DNA from 2 places in the Exiguobacterium sp. s143 genome. Region 1 is predicted to be linked to the other one. Evidence: riboswitches for the same ligand, from Rfam matches in the RefSeq annotation. Region 1 holds a riboswitch; the other holds the start of a gene.
The links. A riboswitch is a leader RNA that binds a small molecule or an ion and turns the genes downstream of it on or off. The one in region 1 is predicted to bind thiamine pyrophosphate.
Positions count from the first base shown of each region.

Region 2: another riboswitch for thiamine pyrophosphate. It lies ahead of KNQ03_RS10895 (thiamine phosphate synthase); the one in region 1 lies ahead of thiT (energy-coupled thiamine transporter ThiT).

Region 1 covers NZ_JACSMX010000001.1:691,243-695,095, forward strand. Annotated here, with positions in the region: gene KNQ03_RS03890 (amino acid permease) at 1-1,235, shown strand, start outside; gene KNQ03_RS03895 (thiamine diphosphokinase) at 1,290-1,892, opposite strand; gene thiT (energy-coupled thiamine transporter ThiT) at 1,894-2,454, opposite strand; TPP riboswitch at 2,516-2,625, opposite strand; gene rpe (ribulose-phosphate 3-epimerase) at 2,648-3,304, opposite strand; gene rsgA (ribosome small subunit-dependent GTPase A) at 3,307-3,853, opposite strand, start outside.
Region 2 covers NZ_JACSMX010000002.1:520,234-524,086, forward strand. Annotated here, with positions in the region: gene KNQ03_RS10880 (MFS transporter) at 1-269, opposite strand, end outside; gene KNQ03_RS10885 (OsmC family protein) at 460-885, shown strand; gene nagZ (beta-N-acetylhexosaminidase) at 882-2,102, shown strand; TPP riboswitch at 2,159-2,261, shown strand; gene KNQ03_RS10895 (thiamine phosphate synthase) at 2,344-2,937, shown strand; gene KNQ03_RS10900 (FAD-dependent oxidoreductase) at 2,934-3,853, shown strand, end outside.

The sequences.
Region 1 (3,853 bases):
TATGTCTAGGGGAATTAGCGGTCTATATGCCGGTCTCGGGGTCATTTCAGACCTATACGACCCGCTTCATCGGACCAGGAATCGGCTTTGCCGTCGGTTGGATTTATTGGCTCGGCTGGGCCGTGACGGTCGCGCTCGAAATCACGGCTGCTGGCAGTTTGATGGACCGCTGGTTTCCGAACGTGCCGGTCGTCGTCTGGTGTACCATCTTTACGGTCTTGCTATTCGGTCTGAATGCCGTCTCCGCCAAAGCATTCGGTGAAGCCGAATTCTGGTTCTCGAGTTTGAAGGTCCTCGCGATCCTTTTCTTCATCATTCTAGGTGGCGCTGCCTGGTTCGGCTGGTTACCGATGGAAGCAGATCGCCCAACATCGTTATTTGCGAACTTTACGGCAAGCGGTTGGTTTCCAAACGGGATTCTCGGTGTCTTGACGACGATGATCGCCGTCAACTTCGCCTTCCAAGGAACGGAATTGATCGGTGTCGCGGCTGGGGAGTCCGACACGCCTGAAAAATCGATTCCAAAAGCCATCCGCAATACAGTCTGGCGGACGTTCATCTTCTTCGTCTTATCGATTACGATCGTTGGTGCATTAATTCCGTATGAGACGGCTGGCGGAGTCAGCAGCCCGTTCATCATGGTCTTTGATGCGATCGGCATCCCTTATGCTGCTGACTTGATGAATATCGTCGTCTTGACAGCTTTGTTGTCCGTCGGAAACTCCGGATTATATGCGGCGACCCGGATGTTATGGGCGATGGCGCAAGAAGGGATGATTTCAAAGAAATTATCTTACGTCAATGCACGTGGTGTGCCGATGCGTGCTTTACTCTTTACGATGATGTTTGCGATGTTATCGCTCCTGACCGCGTTTTTCGCAGAGGATACCGTCTTCATTTGGCTCTTGTCCTTAGCCGGACTTGGCGCTCAAGTCGGTTGGATTTCCATCTCTGCTTCTCAGCTCGCGTTTCGTCGTCAGTTCGTCCGAAACGGACACGATTTATCCGAACTGAAATTCAAGACACCACTCTATCCGGTGTTACCACTGATTTCGCTGACGTTAAACGTCGTCGTCCTCGTCAGTCTTGCGTTTCAAGCGGATCAACGAATCGCTCTATACATCGGTGTTCCTTTCTTCCTCGTCATGTGGGGAAGTTATCATCTCTTCGTCAAAGGAAAACATCTATCTGCCCAAAGCGACATCCGTGTCGCTCCTTCTCAACTCGAAGAATAATTTCATACAAAAAGAGGCCGTGGATTTGTCCACGGCCTCTTTCCTATACTTGTTCTATTCCTTAAGCGTCCGCATCATCAATAGTTCTCCTTGGTGGAGCTCTACTTTCGCTTCTGACGCACGCCATTCATTACTGACGGTCAAGGAACCTCCGACGGGTACGGGATGTGCATCGAGTGGATATTTGACTCCGGATAAGCTTAAAGTCGATGGTACGAGTGGAATGAAAGAAAGATAATGATAGCTCCCTGCTTCGACTGCATACGTTCCCTCAGCCAAGTATCGCACCTCTTCTCGTTTCGTCACGAGTCTGGTCTCTGGATATCGCTTCAACAGGTACACATTTTGGACGGTCATGTCGAGCCGCCCACCTGTCGCCCCGATGATGATGGTATCCTCAAACCGTTTCATCTCTGATGCTGTACGAAGTGCCAGTTCGAGATCCGTTTCATCTTTCTCGGCCGGATGAACGATTGCCCCTTCTGGTACATAACCAAGCGAATCAAAATCACCAATCGTCAGGTCGCATGTCAGCCCAAACGATTCAATCGTCTGAACACCACCATCGACACCGACGATAAAATCACCCGGCTGACAAAACGTCCGTAAATCCGGCACTTCTTCTCGCGGACCGGCACAGACGAGAATCGCCCGCATCTCAGACGCCTCGTGCCGAATAACGTAGTAAGCGTGGCGCAGTCGTGAATAAAAGACCCGCAACGACACCACAAAGAACGTAAGACGGTATCATGTATGTCGCGTTATAAATCAATGAATACGGTACGACTGGACCTTCGGCATACTCGGCAAAAAAGACGATTCCGCTGATGACATGACAGATATAACGGAGCCCTGCTCCTAATAACGTCGCCAGGAGAACGAACGCCATCAAGCTTTTCTTTTGTCCATTGCGCGCGGCTAGTCTGACTTGACGCGCGAACAGACCACTTAATCCGACGACACCATACGCAATCGTATAGTCAAGAATCGGTTGAACGATCGTCAAGACTTGTGGGGCAAACATCAATTGAATCGTACCAACAAGTGCTCCCGTGACGACACCTCCGACGACACCGTGGCGAAATGCCATGACGAAGATCGGTAACATCGCTAAGCTGATCGAGCCACCTTGTGGCATTTTGAATGGAATCAGTAAATCAAAGACGACTCCGAGACTGGCGAAGATGGCAATTTCCATCATCATTTGTAACCGTTTCATGCTATTTTTCCTCCTTCATTGTACGAGAGGACGCAAAAAGGCAGTACGACGAACGCCGTACTGCCTGCGTGCGCCACATCCCTACGTCCGTTTGAACGGAACAGGTTCGAAGGGTTAAAGTCTAAAAGACTCCTCTCAGCCGCTTTTCAAGCGACACCCCTTGCGGTCATCATATTTCGTTTTCTCGTTCTTATTATACGGCAGCCCCTTGACGAATGCTAGTGATCGCTTCCGCATAATCTGGTGCATTGTAGATTGCCGATCCAGCGACGAGAACGTTCGCACCGTTATCGATGCAAAGCTTTGCCGTTTCCGGATTGACGCCACCGTCAATCTCGATTTCAAATGTCAGCCCACGATCTGCTTTCATTTGCGCGAGTGCTGCGAGTTTCGGCATGACACGCTCGATGAAGGCTTGTCCACCAAAGCCCGGATTGACCGTCATCAATAATACCATATCGACATCCTCAAGGACGTGTTCAATCGTTGATAATGGCGTATGGGGATTCAAGACGACCCCTGCCTTTGCACCCGCTGCTTTGATTTGTTGCAAGACACGATGGACATGATTCGTCGCTTCGACGTGGAACGTCACGATGTCTGCCCCTGCCTTGACGAAATCTTCAACGAAACGTTCTGGCTGGTCGATCATCAAATGGACATCGAGAATCATATCCGTCTTTTGACGTAAACTGCTAAGCACAGGTAATCCAAATGAGATGTTCGGTACGAACTGACCGTCCATGACATCAAAATGGATATAGTCCGCGCCTGCTGCTTCGACTGCTTTAACATCGCGTTCGAGATTCGCGAAATCTGCTGATAAGATAGATGGTGCAATTTTAATCATCTTCAATACCTCCGGGCTCGATTCTTGATTTCGTCTATAAACATACCATAGTTCTCATAACGAGAGGACATGATTTCTTGGGCTTCGACGGCTTCCTTGACGGCACAACCGGGTTCATTCAAATGCAAGCAACCTCGGTATTTGCAATCATCTTGTACAGCCACGAATTCAGGGAAACTCCACCGTACATCCTCGATTTCCATATCATACGGAAAATCGAGGTTCGAGAAACCTGGCGTATCGGCAATCAATCCTTCGGCAAGCGGCATCAATGTGACGTGGCGCGTCGTATGACGTCCGCGTCCGAGTGATTTCGAGATCGCACTTGTTTCTAAATCAAGAGAGGGTTCCAGTGCATTGAGCAATGAACTTTTCCCGACACCGGATTGTCCGGCGAGAACGCTCGTTTTTCCAGCAAGTAACGGACGGACTTGCTCAATACCTGCCAACGTCTCACTTGATGTCTCGATGACCGTATACCCAATCTTCCGGTAAGCGGCAATCGCCTCTCGGACAGACGGTCCTTTAACATCGTCCAGCAAATCCATC
Region 2 (3,853 bases), on a different contig from region 1:
AAGACCCAGGCTAGTAAGAGACGTAGGATCAGGCGACGCCGTTCCAGATGACCGGTCATCGACATGACGATCGGCGTACCAATCGCAAAGGAGATGGCAAATGCCGAGACGAGCGTACCGGCTGTTGCGATCGTGATATCAAGGGCTGAGGAGATTTCAGCGAGGATCCCGACGATGACGAATTCGCTTGTTCCGAGAACGAATGTCAGGAGCGACAACGTAGCAATCAAGAGCCAATCGTGTCGACTTAAACGAGTAGTAGGTGACATGGATGATTCCTCAATTCTAGCGCTTACGCGCGAAACTATGAGTAACAGGATAGCATGAAACGATTTCGTCGGGTATCGCAAAGCGAGATTTCGGGAAAAGAACCATTATTCGAAATAGCGTGTGAATTTCCAGGCTTGCTGTTTTTTGCGTATACTACAGAAGAAGACTACTTATAAAGGAGTGGAAACGATGCAAGCGACAGTGACATGGAACAAACAGATGGGGTTTAGTGGACAGACGGAATCAGGGCATCATCTTGCGATGGACGCAGCACCCGAAAACGGTGGTGAAAACCAAGCACCACGACCGACCGAACTCTTGCTACATGCCGTTGCCGGCTGTACTGGAATTGATATCGTCTCGATTTTAGAGAAGATGCGCTTGACGATCACCTATTTCGAAATGGATATCGAAGGAGAACGGGCAGAGGATCATCCGCGGCGTTTTACGTCGATCTCGATTCATTACCGGCTTGAAGGTGATCTCCCGGAAGATAAGGTCCGTCGTGCCATCTCTTTATCAAAGGATAAATATTGTTCGGTCTCGCAATCCCTGAACGCTGAGATTTCCGTCTATTATTCGATTAATGGTGTGCGAAGCGAGGATCCTTTGTGAAGAAAACCGTACTGATCGGTTGTCTGTTGCTTGCAGGGTGTGCACAGGAGACGACGGAACCAACGAAACCATCACAACCGGAAACGAAGCATCCGACAGAAGAAAAGAAACCGAAGCCTGAGCCGACGAAAGAAGAACGACAACAAGCACGATTAAAGCAGCAACTTGAAGCGATGTCGACGTCAGAAAAGATCGATCAACTGCTCTACATCGGAGTCGCCGGCACGGAACTTTCAGCAGCTGACCGGAAACTGTTAAAGACGCATGCGATTGGTGGGGTCTTACTGCTCGGCGGAAACATCACGTCGGAAGAGCAACTCTTGACGTTCACGCGTGCGATTCAAGAGACGAACCAAAAACCGTATGCGTTCGTCGGGATTGATGAAGAAGGCGGACGCGTCAGCCGGGTACCGGATCAACGATTACGTCTACCGACGAGTCAACGGATGGCGCAAGGAGCAGATGAAGTGAAAATGGAAGACGTCGGACGTACGCTCGGACATTTGTCACGTTTTTATGGCTTCAACATGGACTTCGCGCCGGTCCTTGACGTCAACAGTAATCCGAACAATCCGATCATCGGCGACCGTGCGTTAAGTGCTGATCCGAATACCGTCGCGACGCTTGGTACGGCACTGATGCACGGGATGCAGGAGACGGGAACGATTCCGGTCGTCAAACATTTTCCCGGTCACGGCAATACGAGTGTCGATTCCCATGTCGGGCTACCGAAAGTGACGGCATCAAAGGAAGAATTGAAGCGGACGGAGCTGTTACCGTTCCAAGAAGCGATTCAAGAGGGCGCCGAGATGGTGATGGTCGCCCATATTCTCTATCCCGCGTATGACGATATGAATCCGTCCTCGCTCTCAAAGCCGATCTTGACTGACCTCTTGCGTCAACAACTCGGATTCAACGGTGTCATCATCACGGATGATCTCGTCATGGGGGCGATCACGAAACAATATGGTCTCGCAGAAGCGGCACGTCAGTCGCTCGTCAATGGAGCTGATATGGCGATGTTTTCAGAGGCAGGTGCTTACACAAAGGTCCATGCTGAAGTGATGCAAGCCGTCAAAGACAAAACGCTGACGCCGGAGATGCTCGATGCCAAAGTAATGCGCATCCTGAAGCTGAAGCAGACGTATGCCGACAGCCAAGAGCAACAGCGACCAACGAAATCGGAACTGATTCAGCAAGTGGAAGCGCTCAACTAGGACTAGCGAAGCAAAGCGACTCATGCTAGACTAATGGGGCAAGCCAATTAAACACGAAAAGACACTAGGGGAGTCTCCCAGCAGACTGAGACGGAAGTATCCGGACCCTTTGAACCTGATCTAGTTCGTACTAGCGGAGGGAAGTGGCTCGAAACCTTAGATATCCTTAGCGCTTCAGCGCATTTTCGGACCACTCCCTTCAACATCGGGAGTGGTCCTTTTTCGTATGGAAAGGAAGAACATGATGCGTCTACATCTGATTTCGACAGGATCCATCCATCCGATTGACGAAATAAAGACTTTTCAATCGCTTCAACCTTATACGGATCAGCTACATCTACGTGAACCGAACTTGTCAGCAGCAGAATTACTTGATCTGATTGACGCACTCCTTGCGCATGGTTATTCGCTTGATCAGTTAACCGTTCATGACCGGGTCGATGTCGCCCATGTCGCCGGCATCGGTGTGCAGTTGACGCGCCGTTCCTTGCGTGTCCGCGATGTGCGACGTCATTTTCCGGACCTCGTCATCGGGAAATCCGTTCATTCACTAGCAGAGGCACTAGCAGCAGAAGCGGAAGGAGCCGACCGACTGCTGTACGGTCATATTTATTCGACAGCGTCGAAGCCGAACATGCCACCACGAGGGATTGACGCCTTGAAGCAAGTCGTCACCTTCACGACGAAACCAGTCATTGCAATCGGCGGGATCACACCAGAACGCATGCCTGAAATCGCAGCGACCAGGGCAACCGGAATCGCTGTCTTATCGGGTATTCTCGGTCAATCGGATCCACTCGCCGCCGTCAAGCGTTACCAGGGGGTTCGCGTATGACGGATCACATCATCATCGGCGGCGGAGTCATCGGGTTGACGCTTGCTTACGGTCTCGCCTGTCAGAATGAATCCGTCGTCGTCTTAGAACGTGGAACATGCGGACAAGGGACAAGCCGAGCGGCTGCCGGGATGCTTGCGACGGACATCGAGCTGAGAGCAGAATTGCATGCACTTGCCGCGCGAAGTCGTCGTCTGTATCCACTGCTTGCACGTCGTCTCGAGCGAGAGACAGGCATCGATTGTGGGTACCGGGAACAACCGTTTTTGTTAAAACGTAAAGGACGCGAGCATCTGTTTCCAGCTGTCGGTCAAATCGATCCACGACGACTGACGACTGCATTGATGTATGCCTTACACGCACGTGGCATATCGATTGAAGAACAGGTAGATGTCACACGCATCGAAGAGAGCGATGACTTCATCAAGGTCGAGTCGAACGCGGGAACGTGGACCGGACGAACAGTGACGGTCGCTGCCGGACGCGGGTCGCAAGCCTTGCTCGATACAGCCGGCATTTCGATCGCGACATATGGGGTCAAAGGGGAATGTCTCGCCGTCCGTCTCGCGGGTCAGCCGTTACGCTCGATCCTGTTTGATGACGCCGTCTACCTCGTTCCGAAAGCAGACGGTCGGATTTTGATCGGTGCGACCGAACTGCCGCACGACGAGACGATCGGTGTCAGTGTCGCAGGGGTCACGTCATTGCTTCAAGCAGCAGAACGACTGTATCCACCGATTCGTGACGCGGTCATCGAAGAAGTCTGGTCCGGTATACGACCACAAACGGCGTCCGGCTTGCCATATATCGGAGTCGCCGATTCATCCCGTCGGATCTTCCTAGCGACGGGGCATCATCGGCATGGCATATTACTCGCACCGGCGACAGCGGAAGTCTTGGCAAATACATTACGGTT